DNA from 3 places in the Desulfosporosinus meridiei DSM 13257 genome. Region 3 is predicted to be linked to each of the others. Evidence: a T-box and tRNA genes for the amino acid it is inferred to sense, from the RefSeq annotation. Region 3 holds a T-box; the other regions hold tRNA genes.
The links. A T-box is a leader RNA that pairs with one kind of tRNA and senses whether it is charged. The one in region 3 lies ahead of leuS (leucine--tRNA ligase), so its partner is inferred to be a tRNA-Leu.
Positions count from the first base shown of each region.

Region 1 (3,279 bases), 1.2 Mb from region 3:
CATTTTCTGTCTTTTTTAGCATTCGACATACTTCAAAGCCATCCATACCGGGCATCATTACATCAAGAATAATAATATGAGGCTGGAATTGCTTGGCAAGTGTTACAGCTGCCATACCATCTTGAGCTGTTTGAACCTCAAATCCCTCCTCTTGAAGCCCCATCTCCAGAAACTGCAAAATGTTTGGTTCATCATCGACCAATAGTAGTTTGATGCCCTTTAATTTCTTCATGCTAGTAAGCTCCTTTACAACAGGCAAAGATCATTAATAATTTTACGCAAAACAGAAAGTATGACTTGATGGGCTTAAGCCTAATTATGTAATAAGAGGTTGAATCCTACCTGAGGGAAAGCTGAAAGTTTCCTGAATCCTGCCGACATTTCTACTTAAGTTAATAATGGTAATTCTCGTTACCAGAATAGTATAATCTACTTAACTAGAATAGCAAACTCACTCTTAATCCAACTTGGAATCCGGAATTTTGTTAGGTAAGCGGGGATTGACAGATTGATTAATCCATCCCTAATCCCTAATGTATTTTTAGTTCATCCAATCTTAAGCAAGAACTTTCGCAATAAACTATTAAGTTCATTTTTGATACTTTGTCGTTGTATAATAAGCGTAAAATTATTCGAGGTGTTAAAAATGTGCATAGAGTCTGACGATAAAGCAAAGATGATTAAAACATGTCAAGCTATCTTAGAATCTTGTGACAAACCTTTTGTCTGGGAAGAAGAAGGTACTTACAAATATGGAAATTACAAAAAACCTTTTAATCTTGTTCTTCCACATCAAACAATAGATCTCGAACTACATAATTTATTAGAAAAATTCTCAGGCTCCAGCTATTTGTACGATCAGATTAATGCGACGTGTAATCTTGATGAGGAATGGGTTGAATCTGGAACTTACGGCTTAGATAGAGACTTTAGCTGTGTTTTTAGAAAATATTCCTTAAAACCAGAATATGTTGAGCACGTAAAAACCTATTTTAGTGAACGACTTAGGGAATTGCAGTAATGAAAAAGGTTCATGATTGACCATAGATTTGAACAACCTTACTCGGATAGGCTATGTGTTCGAGCCCTCACTGTTGACAAAATAATGGCAAGACCGTAAAGGCGTGGCACTTTACGGTCTTGCCATTATTTTGTTATAAATACCCAGGCCCTACTCAAATCGATTCCGAAGTTAAGCAAAAACCAGCGGTGCTCTCCAGCCGTGATGTCGAGTTAAGCTTATTATCTCTGCAATATTTTTTCGTACAATCTTGGTTCCAAACTAAAAACAAAAAAGGCCCGAAGGCCTTGAATTTACTGTGGTGGGCGAGGGGGGACTTGAACCCCCACATACTCACATATATCGGATTTTGAGACCGACGCGTCTGCCATTCCGCCACTCGCCCGTTATGGAATTCGTCTCACAAATCGTGACGACTTAGATATAATAACACTAAACAAGAGACTTAGTCAAGCTTTTTTGTTAAATTTATCTCAGCAGATTCGCGAAACATTCCAATCTTCCTTAACTTCTGATAGCGTGTTTCACGAATTGCTTCCGGACTTTCTGAACGTAGTCTAACCAGATACTTGGAAATTACCTGTGACAATTCGTCAGCTGTTTGTTGAAGGTTATTATGGGCTCCCCCTTGAGGCTCCCGAACTAATTCATCAGCAACTCCTAATCTTAACAGATCCTTAGCAGTAAATTTCAAAGCAGCAGCAGCTTCCTTGGCCTTCGTTGTATCTTTCCAGAGTATCGAGGCACAGCTTTCCGGAGCGATAACAGAATAAAAGGAGTTCTCAAGCATTAAAAGCACATTGCAAACTCCCAGAGCGAGTGCTCCGCCACTTCCACCTTCACCAATAACCGTACTGATCACTGGCACACGATACCCAGACATTGCCAGCAAGCATCGGGCAATAGCTTCTCCCTGCCCACGTTCCTCAGCACCCAAATCACAGGCAGCTCCAGGTGTATCTATAAAGGTTAAAATTGGGCGCCCAAACTTTTCGGCTTGATCCATCAGACGTATCGCTTTGCGATACCCCTCAGGATGTGGCATCCCGAAATTACGCTTAATATTTTCCTTGGTATCCTTACCCTTCACTTGAGCAACCACTGTCACAGGAACCCCATGAAAAAGTGCAATACCCCCCGCAATTGAATGATCATCAGCAAACAGACGATCCCCTTTAAGCTCTATGAAATCTTCAAACAGCAAGGGGGCATAGTCATAGAAATTCGGCCGCTCGGAATGTCTGGCTATTTGCACTTTTTGCCAAGGCTCCAGGTTCCCGTAGATTTCCTTCTTTAATAAAAGAACTCTTTTCTCTAGGGTGTCCACTTCCTGGGAAAGGTCAATTCCCTTATCCGCAGAAAACTTCTGGAGCTCAGAAATTCTATGTTCTAATTCCGCTATAGGTTTTTCAAATTCAAATAGTTGAGCCATATTGAGCCCCTTCCTGATGGTATCGCAGTAAACGTGCTAACTCCGGACGCATCTGAGTGCGGGCCACGATAAGATCAATTAAACCATGTTCCTGGTTAAACTCGGCGGTCTGCGCCCCGGTCGGGAGCTCCTGCCTCATCGTTTGTTTGATGATACGTGGTCCTGTAAATCCAATCAAAGCATTAGGTTCGGAAATAATTATATCTCCCAATGAAGCATAGCTGGCTGTCACTCCACCAAAGGTAGGATCCGTAAGAACGGAAATATATAACAAATGGTTCTCCGCTAACTTTCCTAAAGCTGCACTCGTCTTGGCCATCTGATACAGAGAAAGAATTCCTTCTTGCATCCGAGCACCACCTGACGTAGAAAAAATAACCACCGGCAATCTCAATTCAATGGCGCGTTCAATAGCCCGGGCAATTTTTTCTCCAACGACAGAACCCATGCTGCCCATCATAAAACCCGCTTCATTAATAGCCACGACAAAGGGAATACCCTCAATCCGAGCACGCCCGGTAACTACTCCTTCTAAGACACCGGATTTTTCCTGTGCCTCTAAAAGCTTTTCTTTATATCCGGGAAACTCTAATGAATCCAAGGGGTTTAATTCAGAATCCCACTCTTCAAAGCTATTTTCATCGACTAATAATGCAAGACGCCCTTGAGCAGAAATTCTAAAATGGTGTTCGCAGGTCGTGCAAACTCGTCCATTTTCATCTAGATTCTTATTGAAGAGAACTTCCCCACACTTTGGGCATTTAACCCAAAGGCCATCAGGAAGTTCTTTCTTACTAACAATTGCCGCCTCTTCCTGCCGAGGTGC
Region 1 covers NC_018515.1:2,979,938-2,983,216, forward strand. The annotation lists gene DESMER_RS13755 (response regulator transcription factor) at 1-232, opposite strand, end outside; gene DESMER_RS13760 (hypothetical protein) at 647-1,021, shown strand; tRNA gene DESMER_RS13765 (tRNA-Leu) at 1,321-1,406, opposite strand; gene DESMER_RS13770 (acetyl-CoA carboxylase carboxyltransferase subunit alpha) at 1,467-2,453, opposite strand; gene accD (acetyl-CoA carboxylase, carboxyltransferase subunit beta) at 2,437-3,279, opposite strand, start outside.
Region 1: it has a tRNA-Leu gene. The T-box ahead of leuS (leucine--tRNA ligase) is inferred to sense a tRNA for this amino acid. The anticodon was not compared.

Region 2 (3,279 bases), 2.0 Mb from region 3:
ACCAATTCGACTTCCAAGTTTCCTTTCCTATAATAACTTGTTCTTTCAGGTCTCAGGAATAATTTTCGGATATACACTTATTACTAGCTTTTATAAGAAAGAGCAATATTAGGGGAGGAGATCAATGAATTCTATAAATGTTAGTCCGATCCCCTTTGGGCAAGGCTAAAGTGCAATAGATAATAGAATTTAACTGCTCGGTTAACATCGGATGTGCCAGCGAGACTTAATGTCTTGTATTTCTGGAAGATCTCTCTTGAGATAAGCAAATAATCAAAGGCCTGAATGAATTGTTCGGGCTTTTCTGCCGAAACTGGTAACAGCAGGTGAAGTGTACACAGAGGACCATATAGGTCATAAGGAGGACCATAACTCCTGAAGCACATTCAGCCTCGTTAACGTGTGTTCGCAAACGGACAAAGTGCAGGTAACCACCTTGATGAAAGACTTTCTGATTACCCCTTTAAAGAAGCCGCCAATGGTTCTTGAGCGGGTAAGGGATAACATAAGATCCGTAAGGGATAGGCTGGTTAATACAATTATTGAAAACAGGAATGTCGAAAAAACATATCCAGTTATGACAGAAGCTCAACGTTTTTCTATTGCGATCCGCCTTATTACGGCCTAGCTGACTACAAGAGCCAAGGGAGTAAGCCATTTTCTAAGGAAGACTACGTCAGGCTAAAAGAATTCCTCTCAAAAATTCATGGGAAGTTCTTACTAAGTATTAATGACCATCCGGAGATTCGGGAGCTTTATTCAGGTTTTAACATTAGCTAGGCAGAAGTAAGATATTCGGTCTGCAGAACCGACAAAACAAGTAAGGCCAGGGAGTTATTCATAAGTAATTATGAAGTGGGGGGGATGAAAATCTTAGCTGCCCCCATCGAAGCCTTGGCTTGGTTTGAGAACGGCAAACCCCACCCCTTAAGATTAAAGCTCGATGGCAAAGAACTTAAAATTAATAAAGTAGTCACTGTGACAGAAGAAAAACTTGCTGGCAACCGGATGCTCCTTTTCCGTTGCCAGTCTGAGATTAACGATGATCTGCGGGCCCTTTGAGCTTAAATATGAACTGAATACGTGTAAGTGGTACACCTGTGGAAGATGTAAACAGGGGAGAGTCGACAAAGCTCTCCCCTTATATCGAAAGGAGGCGTTACCATGGCCATGCCAGCAATACATACTATGCCAGATCGTCCAATAAGGTTACAAGCTTCCCTATCACTTTGATGGGGGCTCTTTTATTTGCCAAAGATCAAGTATATATTAAGGCCTACTTTGCAAAAGCCAGCTCGAAGCGAGTTGTGGCTTTATCTATAATTGATCGACTTTGTAATTTACTTAACTGCAACATAGAGGACGTTTAGAGCATAAAAAAGACGCCGGGGATTAACCGGCGCTTTGTCACACTTTTATGGACATGGTCATATAGTGTAGTAGATCAGTTGGAAGTTTTTTCTTAGGGACAGAAACCCGGTGTGTAGGGGAGCGCGCCGGGCTTCTGCTTTTTTGAGAGAGGACTTAAATGTTCTCCTTTTTTCCGAGGATTTAGAACAATGGTACTCACTAGAATATATATAATCCTGTCTAATAAGCATTGGGAGTTCTTTGATATTTTTTCGACCACTTATGACATGTTTTCCCCAAGCATATATGCAATAATAAGCTAAGAGAGGAGTGATCCACTTGCTCTGCCATAATAAGACTCTTGGTCAGCAAATAGCCCAAACGAGGAAAAAGCGACAGCTATCTCAAGCTCAGTTAGCCGCTATAACAGGAATGAACCCTAAGTTTTTAAGTAATATTGAAGCAGGCCATAAGGCTAGAATTCGGATTTATACGCTTGCTCGGTTGGCAGCTGGACTTGGGGTTTCGATTGATGAGTTAGCTGGACAACTTTGAATATCTATTTCGTCCCCAATCTGTCCCCAAATCTTTTTGACGAATGATTATATTCAATTTATACCTTAGTGGAATACGAGAGATAAAAGAAAAAACCCTTGAATATCAAGGGTTTCAGCATTTTCATTATGGTGCGGTCAAGAGGACTTGAACCTCCATGCCCTTGCGAGCACTAGAACCTGAATCTAGCGCGTCTGCCAGTTCCGCCATGACCGCGTGACATTGATTATTATATGAGATGATAGGCAGTTTGTCAATTTAATTTTTAAAAAATGAAGTCTACTCGGTATAGGGAAATCGCATTTTAATTCCCCCAAGGATCTATGCTAGAATATACACTTATATGAAAGACTGAAAAACTCCTACATGCTAGGAGTTTTTCATATTGGCACCTTTTCCTTGGCTTTGTGTTACCGGTCATCAGGAGGTTAAATAGATTGGAGGAGAATTAGATGAGTATGGGAGTTTTTTTAGGAGCCTACGTTCTCTGGAACAGTTACGTCTTTATTGCCATGGGGAGAGATAAACGGCGGGCTAAGCTGAACCGCTGGAGGATTTCTGAATCAAGTTTACTCTTAATGGGAGCGGCCCTTGGCGGAGTGGGGCTATATGCCGGAATGAAGTATTTTCATCATAAAACAAAACATGCTAAGTTCAGAATAGGATCACCGCTTCTGATCTTGTTGAATCTCCTGGTCGTGGTATTGTTTTACTATATTGGGTGGTATAGGATTATCTAGCTCATATTTATCATAATGATAATTATGAGGAAGGATATTATCATTTTGAAACGAATAGTTAGGTAAGACTCAAAAAGCAAAGTCCTTAAACATTAAATAAGCCAAAGCTTAAAAGTTAAAGTTTAAGGGTTAATAGTCATATTAACTGACATTCTGAGAAATAATACTTTTAATGGGGGTAGCTTAATGGTTGAACTTATGGCCGTTAAAGATTATGCACAACAGATTGCGGAAGCTATTGCTACTGTCGTGAAAATCGATATCGAGATAGCGGATCATAAATTAATGCGGATTGCCGGGACGGGCAGATACCAGAAGCTTGTTGGTCAATCTATGGATCGGCAAGGGTATATCTACCAGGAAGTCTTGCGGACCGGGCATCAGTTTGTTATTGAAACCCCGGGGATACATCCTTTGTGTGCCCCGTGTAAGGCGCGGGGGAATTGCTCTGAGAAGTACGAAGTTGTCTCTCCCATCAATGTCGATGATAAAGCTGTCGGGGCGATTGGATTGATCTGCTTCACAGAGGCTCAAGCTAAACTCATTCAGGAGAATCAGCAGTCCTATCTGATTTTCTTAACTAAGATGGCGGAAACCATCGCGCTAAAGTTGAAAGAGCAAGAGTTTTTAGCAG
Region 2 covers NC_018515.1:1,326,740-1,330,018, forward strand. The annotation lists gene DESMER_RS06160 (hypothetical protein) at 1-112, shown strand, start outside; gene DESMER_RS24300 (DNA adenine methylase) at 568-780, shown strand; gene DESMER_RS24110 (hypothetical protein) at 865-1,062, shown strand; gene DESMER_RS06175 (helix-turn-helix domain-containing protein) at 1,690-1,905, shown strand; tRNA gene DESMER_RS06180 (tRNA-Leu) at 2,035-2,121, opposite strand; gene DESMER_RS06185 (DUF1294 domain-containing protein) at 2,358-2,645, shown strand; gene DESMER_RS06190 (sigma-54 interaction domain-containing protein) at 2,832-3,279, shown strand, end outside.
Region 2: it has a tRNA-Leu gene. The T-box ahead of leuS (leucine--tRNA ligase) is inferred to sense a tRNA for this amino acid. The anticodon was not compared.

Region 3 (3,279 bases):
AAGAGGTTCGTATTGAGCAACCAGCCGCCAAATTCGATTCAGGAATCGATAACAACCTTCAACCCCTTGGTCACTCCACTCCAGATCTCTTTCAGGCGGTGCAGCGAACAGGATAAATAGTCGAGCAGTGTCTGCCCCATATTTCCCGATGATCGCCCCTGGGCTAACCACATTTCCCTTGGACTTAGACATTTTAGAGCCATTCATACAGACCATGCCTTGAGTCAAGAGATTTTGGAAAGGTTCATCCGCTTCCAAATAACCAAAATCCCGTAAGCCCTTTGTAAAGAAGCGTGCATAGAGAAGATGCAGAATCGCATGTTCTACCCCGCCCACATATTGATCCACATTCATCCACTGATTAACAGCATTTTTCGAGAAGACTTCCTGATCATTACGGGGATCAGTATAACGCAGGAAATACCAGGAGGAACAGGCGAAGGTATCCATCGTATCTGTTTCACGCCGAGCAGCACCGCCACACTTAGGGCAAGTAGTCTCTATAAAGGAAGAAGAGGTAGCCAAGGGATTTTCTCCTGATTTAAAGACCACGTCCGGTGGCAGCATGACGGGCAGCTGTTCATCAGGAACCGGTACAATTCCACAAGAGTCACAATAAATCATCGGAATCGGTGCACCCCAGTAACGTTGCCGTGAAATCAGCCAATCCCGCAGCCGGAAATTAACCTTCCGTTGACCAATACCCTGACGCTCAGCTTCATCGGCAATCTTTTCCAAAGCCTCTTCGCTGCCCAGGCCATCGAAAGCATCAGAATTTACCATAACCCCTTCCCCTGAATAAACAGCTTTCGGAGGTTGATCCTTCTCGACCGGCGAACTTCCCAGTGCTGAAATAACCGTTTTAATCTCCAGCTTATACTTGGTGGCAAATTCGAAGTCCCTTTCATCATGGGCCGGTACGCCCATGACTGCACCGGTTCCGTATTCGAGAAGTACATAATTGGCAATCCAAATCGGGACTTTCTTTCCGCTTAGAGGATTTAGGCAATAGGCTCCGGTAAATAGCCCTTCCTTTTCCGCATCCGTTGAGGTTCGGGCAATCTCATTGAGACCTTTCATTTTCTCAATAAAGGCCACAGTCTCAGCTTCATACTCCGTCCCCTTCACCAACTCCAGAACCAGGGGATGTTCAGGGGCTAAGACCACATAGCTAACCCCATATATAGTATCAATGCGGGTGGTATAGACAGAGATCTTTTCCGGTCGCTCTTCTAAAGGAAATTTTAACTCTACGCCTTCAGACCGACCAATCCAATTGCGTTGCATAGTTTTAACCTTTTCAGGCCAACCAGGCAACTTATCTAGATCTTGAAGCAAAACCTCAGCATAATCCGTAATTTTGAAAAACCACTGTTCAAGACTCTTTTTAGTAACCAGACTGTCACACCGCTCACATCCTCCATCCACAACTTGTTCATTAGCAAGCACTGTGGCACAGGAAGGACACCAGTTAACATCGGCCTTTTTCTTATAGACCAAGCCATGTTTATAGAACTCTAAAAACAACCACTGAGTCCATTTATAATAGCCCGGATGGCAAGTGGCCACTTCTCGATCCCAATCGTAGGAAATCCCCATTTCTTGAAGCTGGCGCCGCATATTGGCTATGTTCTTCCAGGTCCAGTCCGCAGGAGGAGTCTGATTCTTAATGGCAGCATTTTCTGCCGGCAAACCAAAGGCATCCCAGCCGATGGGATGAAGAACATTATGCCCAGTCATTCTTTTATAGCGAGCAATTACATCTGCGATAGAATAATTGCGTACATGCCCCATGTGTAAATCTCCCGAAGGATAAGGAAACATAGCCAAAGCATAGTATTTTGGTTTTGTAGAATTTTCCTCAGTTCGATAGGCTTTGCTATCCACCCATTCTTTCTGCCACTTCGATTCAATCTCCGGAAACGAATACCTCTCTTGCATAAAACTTTCCCCCTTAGAAAAATAAGTTCCCATATATTCTCTCTTAATTATGTACTATTAAAACAACGACTCTAAAAATCAACCAAGTCTTCATGAAAACGGTAAAAAATCTCCCGTCCCTCAAGGGACGAGAGATCTACTCCCGTGGTACCACCCAATTTTAAATAGTCCTCGAAAGATTATAACGGCTCACACCGGTGTTCATTGTAACCTGAACACAGCTCCAGGGCGAGTTCCCATAGTCACCAACAACGGCTTGCACCTTCCGCCGCTTCTCTAAAGAGGATCCTAAAGTACTATTCCCTATCCCAGCAATTCTTTGTATCATTTTAACTTAATGCTCCATCGGAGTTCCCGACAAAACTTCCGCATCCTTCCAGAGACGCTCAAGCTTATAAAATTCCCTTTGATCCGGAGTCATAACGTGAATTACTAAATCCCCGCCACAATCCATTAGCACCCAATTAGCCATAGGCAATCCCTCCAGATGGATAACCGGGATTCCTATCTCTGGCAACTTTTCATCCAAATGGTCAGTGATTGCTTTAACCTGAGTAGTCGTATTCCCAGTCACAATCAAGCAATAATCGGTAACCATTGAAATTCCCTTAAGGTTTAAAAGGGTAATATCTCCACCTTTTTTATCTTCAACGATACCGACTACCTTATCAAGCATTGTTTGATCCAGTTCCAATATTTTGCCTCCTTCGTAAATCTTCATATGTTAGTTGGGTTAAGGGATGAATGGGGCGTTTGCCCTCTCTCAAATATATTAACGTGTGCTCAACACAGGCCAACGTACCCTTTTCTAAATCATCATACAAGGATTGGCGCAAAAAGTCCACTTTTGGGAAATCTCGCTCAGGTTCTGTCAAATCTGCACTGTAAATAAGCATTTCCAGCTTACCCATTCCCGGCCTGCCTAAGGTATGATTGGCAACAGCAGCCAGGATTTCCGGATCATCAAGGCCATAATGGTGCTCTAGCCAATAAGCAGCCACGGGTCCATGCAAAACATACGGGCTCTGCTCATCTTCCGGATAGTGCAAAAGGTTCCAGCGTCGGGCATACCTTAACTGATTGTTCAAAGAGACTTCTTTTGCTAAATCATGCACTAACCCTGCACAACGAGCCTTAAGCGGATCTAAGCCATGATGCTGGGCCAGTCTTTCAGCCCAATCTGCTACCCCTAAGGTGTGCTTTAAGCGTTCCTTCGAAAGAACACGGGCCGCTAGATCTCTCAGTACTTCAACCTGCAATTTCACGTACTCCCGCTCCCCTTTTATCTCTCACATTCTCTTTAATAATCTATTTTATCAAGGAAATGCCTGGGATGCA
Region 3 covers NC_018515.1:4,196,973-4,200,251, forward strand. The annotation lists gene leuS (leucine--tRNA ligase) at 1-1,941, opposite strand, end outside; T-box leader at 2,062-2,260, opposite strand; gene rsfS (ribosome silencing factor) at 2,276-2,635, opposite strand; gene yqeK (bis(5'-nucleosyl)-tetraphosphatase (symmetrical) YqeK) at 2,610-3,206, opposite strand.